2 regions of the Synechococcus sp. H55.7 genome follow, and region 1 is predicted to be linked to the other one. Evidence: riboswitches for the same ligand, from Rfam matches in the RefSeq annotation. Region 1 holds a riboswitch; the other holds the start of a gene.

What was found. A riboswitch is a leader RNA that binds a small molecule or an ion and turns the genes downstream of it on or off. The one in region 1 is predicted to bind cobalamin.
Region 2: another riboswitch for cobalamin. It lies ahead of NW851_RS09435 (TonB-dependent receptor plug domain-containing protein); the one in region 1 lies ahead of NW851_RS07410 (sirohydrochlorin chelatase).

The regions. Positions count from the first base shown of each region.
Region 1 covers NZ_JANSJD010000011.1:104,501-108,970, forward strand. Annotated here, with positions in the region: gene trpC (indole-3-glycerol phosphate synthase TrpC) at 1-29, shown strand, start outside; gene NW851_RS07395 (DUF5340 domain-containing protein) at 70-309, shown strand; gene NW851_RS07400 (heavy-metal-associated domain-containing protein) at 374-568, shown strand; gene NW851_RS07405 (heavy metal translocating P-type ATPase) at 696-3,026, shown strand; cobalamin riboswitch at 3,169-3,305, shown strand; gene NW851_RS07410 (sirohydrochlorin chelatase) at 3,335-4,405, shown strand.
Region 2 covers NZ_JANSJD010000017.1:28,421-32,890, forward strand. Annotated here, with positions in the region: gene NW851_RS09435 (TonB-dependent receptor plug domain-containing protein) at 50-1,996, opposite strand; cobalamin riboswitch at 2,036-2,177, opposite strand; gene NW851_RS09440 (DUF1565 domain-containing protein) at 2,269-4,089, opposite strand; gene NW851_RS09445 (pentapeptide repeat-containing protein) at 4,252-4,470, shown strand, end outside.

The DNA of each region.
Region 1 (4,470 bases):
CCGTCCGCTCCCTGTTGTCACCCCAGTAAACCCAGGATTGTCAATGGATCCCAAGAATGGCCTAGATCGATGAAACGTATTCCTGTGCCAGCTCACGTCCACTACGAATTTCTGCTGCGGGTTCTGGAGCGGCAAACGTTTCCGACTGTGGAGGAACAGGATTTTGGCAATCGAGCCCGCACGCAAGAGCTGATCAACTCTTTGCGCAAAGCCCTGACCCAACAGTTGCAACTGGAGGAGGAGTGGCGACAGCGGGGCTATCAGGTGGATTACCGCTGGAACATAGAGGAACCTCAGCCACCCTCTTGACCTTCCAGCCCACTGGAAGGTTTAGCATCAAGCAGGTGGCAGTGGGTTGGGGAGGCTTCCCAGGATGCAAGTTGTTTTGACGGTGCCCAAGCTGGCCTGCGCGGCTTGTGTAGATACCATCACGCAGGCGGTGCGGCAACGGGATCCCCAGGCCCAAGTGGAAGCGGATCCCAAGACCAAGCAGGTGCGGATTACGTCTGAGCGAGCCGACAGCGACTGGCGGCAGGTGCTTGCCCAAGTGGGCTATCCGCCGGCCTAGCGATTTTTTCCTGCCCGGCGGCGTCGGCAGGACAGAGTTCAGAGGTGGGGTTTTCCCCTTGTGGGGGGGAAGAGAGCTTTTGCGTCGCTTTTTCTTTACTACCTAAATTTTTGCTCTGAGGACAGCCATGTCTGATTCTGGTTCCCATTCCGCTGCCCCCGGCCTGTCCGCTTCATCTGCTGGCGGCACTTGGCGCTTGGCCATCCAGGGTATGAGCTGTGCCTCCTGCGCTGCCGGCGTTGAACAGGCCCTGAGTCGCGTGCGGGGCGTTACAGCCCAAACGGTCAACTTTGCCAGCGAGCAGGCCATCGTCCGCGGGGATCCCCGGCTGGTGAATCCCCAAGCATTGATCCGGGTGGTGGAGCAGGCGGGGTATCGGGCGCGCTTGGTCGAAGACGATTGGCAACAGTCGGATCCGGACGACACAGAACGGATCGCCCAATGGGTGGCGGAACGGGAATTGAAGCTGAAGGTGGCGATAGGAGTGGGCCTCAGCACGGTGCTGCTGATCGGATCCCTGCCGATGATGCTGGGACGGGAGATCCCCGGCCTGCCCCCCTGGCTGCAGGATCCGTGGTTGCAGTTGCTGCTGACGGCGCCGGTGCAGTTTTGGGTGGGCCAGCACTTTTATCGTGGCGCCTGGGCGGCTTGGCAACGGCGCTCGGCGGACATGAATACCTTGGTAGCTTTGGGAACGAGCGCTGCTTTTTTCTACTCCCTTTTGGCGACGACTTTCCCCGACTTCTTTCATCGCCAGGGCCTGCACCCGGATGTGTATTACGAAGTGGCGGCGGTGGTCGTCACCCTGGTGCTGGTGGGCAAGTGGATGGAGCAGCGGGCCAAAGGGCAAACCTCCGAAGCCATTCGCAAGCTGATGGGGTTGCAGCCGAAAACGGCAAGGGTCATCCGCGACGGGGTGGAGCAGGATATCCCGATTGCGGCGGTGCAGGTGGGGGATCGGATCCGGGTGCGCCCCGGTGAGAAGGTGCCGGTGGATGGGGTCATTCTAGAGGGATCCTCCAGCCTGGACGAGTCGATGGTAACTGGCGAGAGCCTGCCGGTGAGCAAGTCGGCAGGAGATGAGGTGATCGGGGCCACCCTCAACCAGACGGGCAGCTTTGTGATGGAAGCGCGGCGGGTGGGCAAAGATACGCTTCTGGCCCAGATCGTGCGCCTGGTGCAGGAGGCCCAGGGATCCAAGGCCCCCATTCAACAAGTGGCGGATCGGGTGACCTCCTGGTTTGTGCCGGCGGTGATCGGGGTAGCCATTCTAACTTTTGTCCTCTGGTGGGGGCTGGCGGGCAATCCGACGCTGGCCTTAGTGAACACCATTGGGGTGCTGATCATCGCCTGCCCTTGTGCGCTGGGGTTGGCCACCCCCACCTCGATCATGGTGGCGACGGGGCGGGGGGCGGAATTGGGGATCCTGGTAAAAAGCGCCGATAGCCTGGAATTGGCCCACCGCTTGCGCACGGTGGTCTTGGACAAAACCGGCACCCTCACCGAGGGCCGTCCCAGCGTCACCGATATCTGGACGCCAGGCTCTTCTCCCCTAGCCCTGTTGCGCCTGGCAGCAGCAGTGGAACAATACTCGGAACATCCGCTGGCCCAGGCGGTGGTGCAAAAAGCCAAAGCCGAAGGCATCTCAATCCCGTCGGCCCAGCACTTTCAGGCAAAAGTGGGCGAGGGGGCAGAAGCCTGGGTGGAGGGGCAGCAGGTGCGCATCGGTCGGCTGAGCTGGCTGGGGATCCCGTGGGATCCCTCTTGGTCGGAGCGGGTTCAGACCTGGGAAAGCCAGGGCAAAACGGTGATCGGCGTGGCGCAATCCCATCGTCTGGTGGGGCTGTTGGCCATTGCCGACCCGATCAAACCCACCTCCCCCGCCGCGGTGCGCCAGCTGCAGGAGATGGGCCTGGAGGTGATTCTGCTAACCGGGGATAACCCCACCACTGCCCAGGCCATTGCTCGGCAGGCAGGCATTCGCCGGGTGATCGCCCAAGTCCGTCCTGAGCAAAAGGCAGCCTACATTCGCCAGCTCAGACGGCCCCGACACCCGGTAGCGATGGTGGGAGATGGCATCAACGATGCGCCGGCACTGGCAGAAGCCGATGTGGGGATCGCCATCGGGACGGGCACCGATGTGGCCATAGCTGCCAGCGACATTACCCTAATAGCCGGCGATTTGCGGGGCGTGGTCACCGCCATTCAACTCAGCCGCGCCACCCTTGCCAACATCCGCCAAAATCTCTTCTTCGCCTTTATCTACAACACCCTCGGGATCCCGATTGCCGCCGGGGCGCTCTACCCCTTCACCGGCTGGTTGCTCAACCCCATGCTGGCGGGGGCGGCCATGGCCTTGAGCTCTGTTTCTGTAGTGGCTAATGCCCTGCGGCTGCGGCATTTTCGGCCCTCACCCCCAACCCCTCTCCCAGCCCTCACCCCCAGCCCCTCTCCCTGAGGCACCCAAGCGCTCCGCGCCGCTAGCGCGACCACCCCCAGCCCCTCTCCCTGAGGCACCCTCACCCCCAGCCCCTCTCCCTGAGGGAGAGGGGAGCTAGGGATCAAGGTAGGGGGCCGGGGCTATCCCCCCAGGGGGGCTTGGTGAAGAGCAAGCGGCAAGCTAACCTAAGAGGCTCGGGCAGATTGGGGAAAGCGCGGTGCAAATCCGCCACTGTGACGCAACTGTGATGGGATCCCTCCCTCAGCCAGAACACCCACCTGCCCTTGTCCTGTACCCCTTGCGATTCACAAGGAACGGAGTTTTTTGTGTTGAATACCCTCCCTGTTTCCCCTCCCCTTGCGGTTGGGCAGTTTCCTTCTCCTCCATTGCCCCTCTTGCTCATCGGCCATGGATCCCGCGACCCGGAGGGGCAGCAAGCCTTTCTGGAGTTGGCCCAAGCGTACCAATCCCTCACCCCCCAGCGGCCGGTGATCCCTTGTTTTTTGGAGCTGGCGCAGCCGAGCATCGCCCAGGGGGTGGAACAATGCTTGGCCCAAGGGTGGCAGGAGATCGTGGCCCTGCCGCTGTTGTTGTTTGGGGCGCGCCACAACAAGTTCGACGTGACCGTGGAGCTGGATCGCCTGCAGGCCCTCCACCCGCAGTTGCGCATCCACTACGGGGGGCCGCTGGGGATCCGCATCGAGATCTTGCAACTGCTGCGAGATCGCTTGGCCGCTTTGCTGGCTGCCCAACCGCGGCAGATCCCAGGGGCGGAAACGGTGTTGCTGTTTGTCGGTCGCGGCTCCAGCGATCCCGAAGCCAACGCCGAAGCCTGTAAGCTGGCCCGGCTGCTCTGGGAAGGGTCGGGGTTGGCCGCCGTAGAGACCTGCTTTATCGGCATCACCCACCCCCGCCTGCCGGTGGGTTTGGAGCGGGCCTTGTCCTGGCAGCCGCGCCGGGTGATCGTGCTGCCCTATTTTCTCTTCACAGGGGTGCTGGTGAAAAAAATCGAGGCAGCAGTGCAAGAGCGGCGACGCTGCCACCCCGAGATCGAGTGGCTGATGCTGCCGGAGTTGGGTCTTGTGGATACGGTGTTGCACAGCCTGCAGCAACTGGAGCAGGAAGCCCTCCAGGGACAAACCCCAATGAACTGCCACCTCTGCAAGTTTCGCCTGGCGGTGAGCGCAGAGCTGGGAGTGGGGCATACTCATCACCATGACCATCAGGATCACCCTCACGCGCAGGGATCCCATCACCACCACCATCATCATGACCATCATTCCCATGGGCAGGGATCCCATCACCATCACCACAACCACGGCCATGCCCCCGCAGCGGCTGCGGATCCCTGGGCTCAATTAGAGGATTACCACCGACGGGCTTGGCAAGTGCCTTAACGTAAGGTGCGGAATTCCCCACCGTCTATACGGTGGGGATGGATAGCACCCTCTGACTGATTCTG
Region 2 (4,470 bases), on a different contig from region 1:
CCAGGACAGCTTGTTCTAGATAGTTAGCCCAAAATAGCCCGAGAGGATGCTAAAATTGCCCCCGCAAGCTCACCCTCAGCGTGCGGCCAACGCCGGGATAGCCGGGGAAAACTTCATACTGCTCATCCAGCAGGTTGTCGATCCCCAACTCTAGGCTCAGGGCCTCAGTCAACGGGATCCCTCCCCGCAAAGCCACGGTGGTATAGCCTGGCAGGGATTCCGTATTGGAGTTGTTGGTAAAAAAGCTCCCAATGTGATGGACCAAGATCGAGCCGTACCCGCCCTGCTCATAGCGATAGGTTAGGCCTAGGTTGAAGCTATCGGCTCCCACAAAGGCTAGCTGTTTGCCAACTGTGGCCGGGTTAAGTGCAGCGCGGATGATGGGATCATTGAGGGTGTAGTTGGCAAAAAGCGTCCAGTTTTCCCCCAAACGCAAATCCAAAGCCGCTTCCAGGCCAGTGTATTCGACCAGCCCAATATTCTCATAGGTTCCCTGGCGCGGCCCCAGGCTGACAAAGGTGATGCCATCGCGGATGCGGTTGTGGGCAAACGTTAGCCGCAGCAGGCCAAAATCTCCCAGGCTCTGATCCAAGCCAACGTCAAAGCTCTCCCCTCGCTCTGGGCGGAGATTGGGGTTGCCATCCACTTCAAAAAAGCCTCGCAGCCGAAAGAATAATTCCGAGATCAAGGGGGTGCGAAAGCTGCTGGCGTAGTTGGCTCTCAAGGTGGTGCCTTCCGCCACTGTCCAGCGGATCCCCACAGCCGGCGAGGTGGCCGAGCCATTGGCCAAACTGCTGAAGTCCTGGCGCATGCCCAGATCAAGGTGGAAGTTGGGATCCGGGCTGTAATCCAGGCGGGCAAACAGGGCGCCCTGGTTAACCGTATCGTCGTAGTTGATATTGGCAGAACCGTTGGCAAAGGAAAAAGTTGTATTGCGAGCTGAGATGGAGCGATAATCTACCCCCAAAGCTCCCTCTAGGTTTTCGCCGGCTTGCCAAGCATACTGCAGCTGGGATCCCCAGCCATTGCGCAGGATGACGTCGCGGGATCCCTGGCTTTGCGGAGCACTGAAACGGTAGTTGAGATCGTCAAAAAAGACTCTTGCCTGCAGGGATCCTGTTGCCTGAGTCCACAGCCAACTGAGATCCAGCAGCAGATCGTTGGTGTTTTGCTCTGCATCGGGAGAGGGAAATTCCACACTGCTGGGCACACGAAAGGCTTTATTGAGGTAGAGGGCGTTGGCTGTTAGGACTTGGTCTTTGGCCAGTTGCCAGGTAAGCTTGGCCTGCAAGTTGTGGTACTCCACCGCCGAGTTTTCCCGCTTGCCTGACTTGCCCAGCCGCTCAATTGCAAAGGGAAAGTCGTTGTTACTTTTCAGACGGCGATAGCTGAGCACCCAGCCCAGATCCTGGGCTTGGCCCCGACTTTGGATCCCTTGCTCATTGAGGCCGTAGCTGCCGACCGCCGCTTCCAGCACCGTCTCCGTTTCTGGCTGTGGCTCCACCGTAACGATGTTGATCACGCCGCCAACAGCATCCGAGCCATACAGAGTAGAGCCGCCACCGGGAGAGACTTCAATTCGCTCGACAATATCTGTGGTGAGTTGAGAGAGGTCAAACCCGCCAAAGAAGCCCAGATCGTTGAGGGGGCGGCCGTCCAAGAGCACCAACACCTGCGCCGTTCGCGCCCCTCGCATGAATTGAGAGCTAAGAGCTCCCAACTGAGTTCCCGCTGTGCCATCGCTGAGGATCCCAGGCAGATAGCGCAGGGCTTCTTGCACCGTCCTTGCCCCTTGCTCGCGCATCTGCTGGCGGGTGATGACATAGACTGGGCGCGAAGAGTCCCGCAGCAAGCCAGGGCGGCGAAACGGTGTAGTGACGGGTTGATTGAAAATCTCGGCACTAAGACTGGTGTCCAAGACCGCTTGCGCCCAGGCTGGGATCCCCAAACTCCAGCTCCCCAGCCCAAGGCTGAGACATACAACAATTACTTTCATCCGGTTTCTCCTGCTTCCGTGCGACGCGGAAGAGCTAAGCTGTGAGCCAAAGCCGCAGGCGGGCATCCTGACTGAGGGCCTTAGCCCATCACAGTTGCGGCACAGCGCCGGATTTGCACCGGACTTTCCCCATTGCTTGCCCTGGCTGATCCCCAGAGCAACCTGACGGCACGGCTTTCTCCGCAGTCCTTTTGGAAAAAGCCGTGCTAGGCATCATACATCCCCTGCTCGGGAGTTCCTATCCTGCCGGGGGGGATCCCTGGGCAGTGATATCAACGGAAGATCATCTCCGCCACTGCGTCAAAGCCGGCGTCCAACAGGCGATCCAGGACTGACTGGGCCTGGCTGCGGCTGTCGTAGAGGCCGGCCTGCAGCATCGTCCTGCCGTTGAACACGGTCTCCACTGCCTCAGGGACGAGCTGCCGCAGCCGCTGCAAATCGTCGCTGCCCTTGGGGGTTACCAAGACGCGAAACTGGGTTGCCGCTCGCGTCAGCGGGACGGAGTCCTTGTCGGCAGCCTGGGCAGGAGGAGCTGGGGCCGAGCTTGAGGGTGCAGAGGAGGAGGTAGGAGGGTTTTCTCTGGCTTGGCGGCGGGCCAGCGGCGGCAGCAGGGTGGTGATGTCGGTAAGGGGAGCTGCAGAGGCCTGGCGGACAGGGGCGGCAGGAGCCGGCTCAACCGGCTGGGCAGGCGTGGTAGAGCCATCGGGGGTGAAGGGAACGGCAACAAACTCCTGGGGTTGCGTGCTTGACGGCTGGCTGGGGCCGCTGGGCAAAATACGCCCTCCCGAGCCCGCTGCAGGAGGGGGAAGGGGGGCCGTCGATTGCGGCACCGCCACCACCGGTAGGTTTGTGGAAGTTTCGGCTGGCTTGGCCACCGCCGGCTGGGGATCCCGGCTGGGAGCCGGGGGGGCGCTGGGCAGCGTCAGGCCGCCGGCAGCAATGGGTGGTGGGGCGCTGCTGGGCAGGGCAGCAACCGTGGTTTGGCCCGCTAGATCCAGCTCCCCTTTGGTTTTGCCCGCCAGTTGGTTGCCGTTGGCGTTGAGGCGCAGGCCGCGGGTGGCGTTGTGGATGTCGTACTGGCCGTTGCCCTCAAAAATGTTGTTGCCGGGATCCGAGGCCGTGCCCAGATCGGGCTGGGCGGTGGTGATAGCTGTCAGGCCAGTCTCCAGGTTGCGGGCGATGAGATTGTTGCGCAAGATGGGCCGGGCGCTGCCGCCAACCACAATGCCGGTGCGGTTTTGCAGGATGCGGTTGTTGCGCACCATCGGCGCCGAGCGCTGGTCGATGGTGAGGCCAAAGCCGGTCTCTTGGAAGAGGTTATTGACAATGGTGGGCTGGGAAGTACCCAAGACGGAGATGCCGTTGGCCCCATTTTTGTAGAAGCGGTTGCCCTCTATCCAGGGGTTGGAGGCGCCGGCAAGGAAGATCCCGTCGTGGATGCTGCCCACAAAGCTGTTGTTGAGAATGCGGGGGGAAGCCGATTCTATCCAGAGGGCATAGCCGCGCCGCCCCTGGTTGCGCAGGGTAACTCCGCGCACCTCTGAGCCGGTCTCGGCCAGCAGAGCAACATTTTGCCGGGCCAGGGTCGGGCTCATGTAGGTGCCGCCGCCATCGATCAGGTAGCCCTCCCCTAGGTTGGACTCGTCCCCGCGCAAGATAAGGCCAGCTTTGAGGCGGATGGGGAAGACTTCGCCGCTTTCTGCGCTGTAGATCCCCGGCAGCAGCTGGATGATGCTGCCCGCTGGCGCTTGTCCAATGGCATGGGTGATGGTCTTGAAGGGGTTGTTGCGGGATCCATCCCCTTGGGTATCGCTGCCGTTGGCGGCATCGACAAAAATGGCCGGGCGGTCGTCCGGCAGCGGTGGCGCCTGGGGCAGGGCCTGCTTCTCCAAAAGGCCGGTGTCCAGGGAAGTTTGCGCCCAACTGGGATCCCTTCCTGCCGCCAGCAGTAAGCTGGTGCTCAACAGCAGAGAGGCGGCCAGTCGTGCCAGGGTTGGGGAACCATGACGCTGCAACCACAAGTCAGGCAGGACTGCTGTAAATTGGTGTTCGCCGGATTTCTGCAGACGGATAAACGATAAGGAAGCGATCATAGGAGTCATCCTCACACCAGGCTGGGCCAGAGAAGGAAGGAGGGTCGAGGCTATCCTACCAAACCCGAGAGGCGGGATCCTGCCCTCTTCCCCAACTCCAAATACGGACTGACGCAGGCTTTTTTTGTAGATCCAACGCTACCCCTAGAGTATACCCTTGCCATGACCGAAGAAGCCCTTGCCCGCGAAGGCTCCTCCCAAGAGTTGCCGCTGGCTTCCCTCTCGTCTGGGCGCCCCCTGCTTAATCTGCTGCTGTTGGGGATCCCGGCGGGGCTGCTGGCGCTGGCGGGGTTGACGGGGCAGCCGGCCCTGGGCTGGGGGGCAGTGCTGGCTTGGCTGGGCTTGGCCGGCTGGTGGGGGCAGCCGCTCTGGGTGCAGATT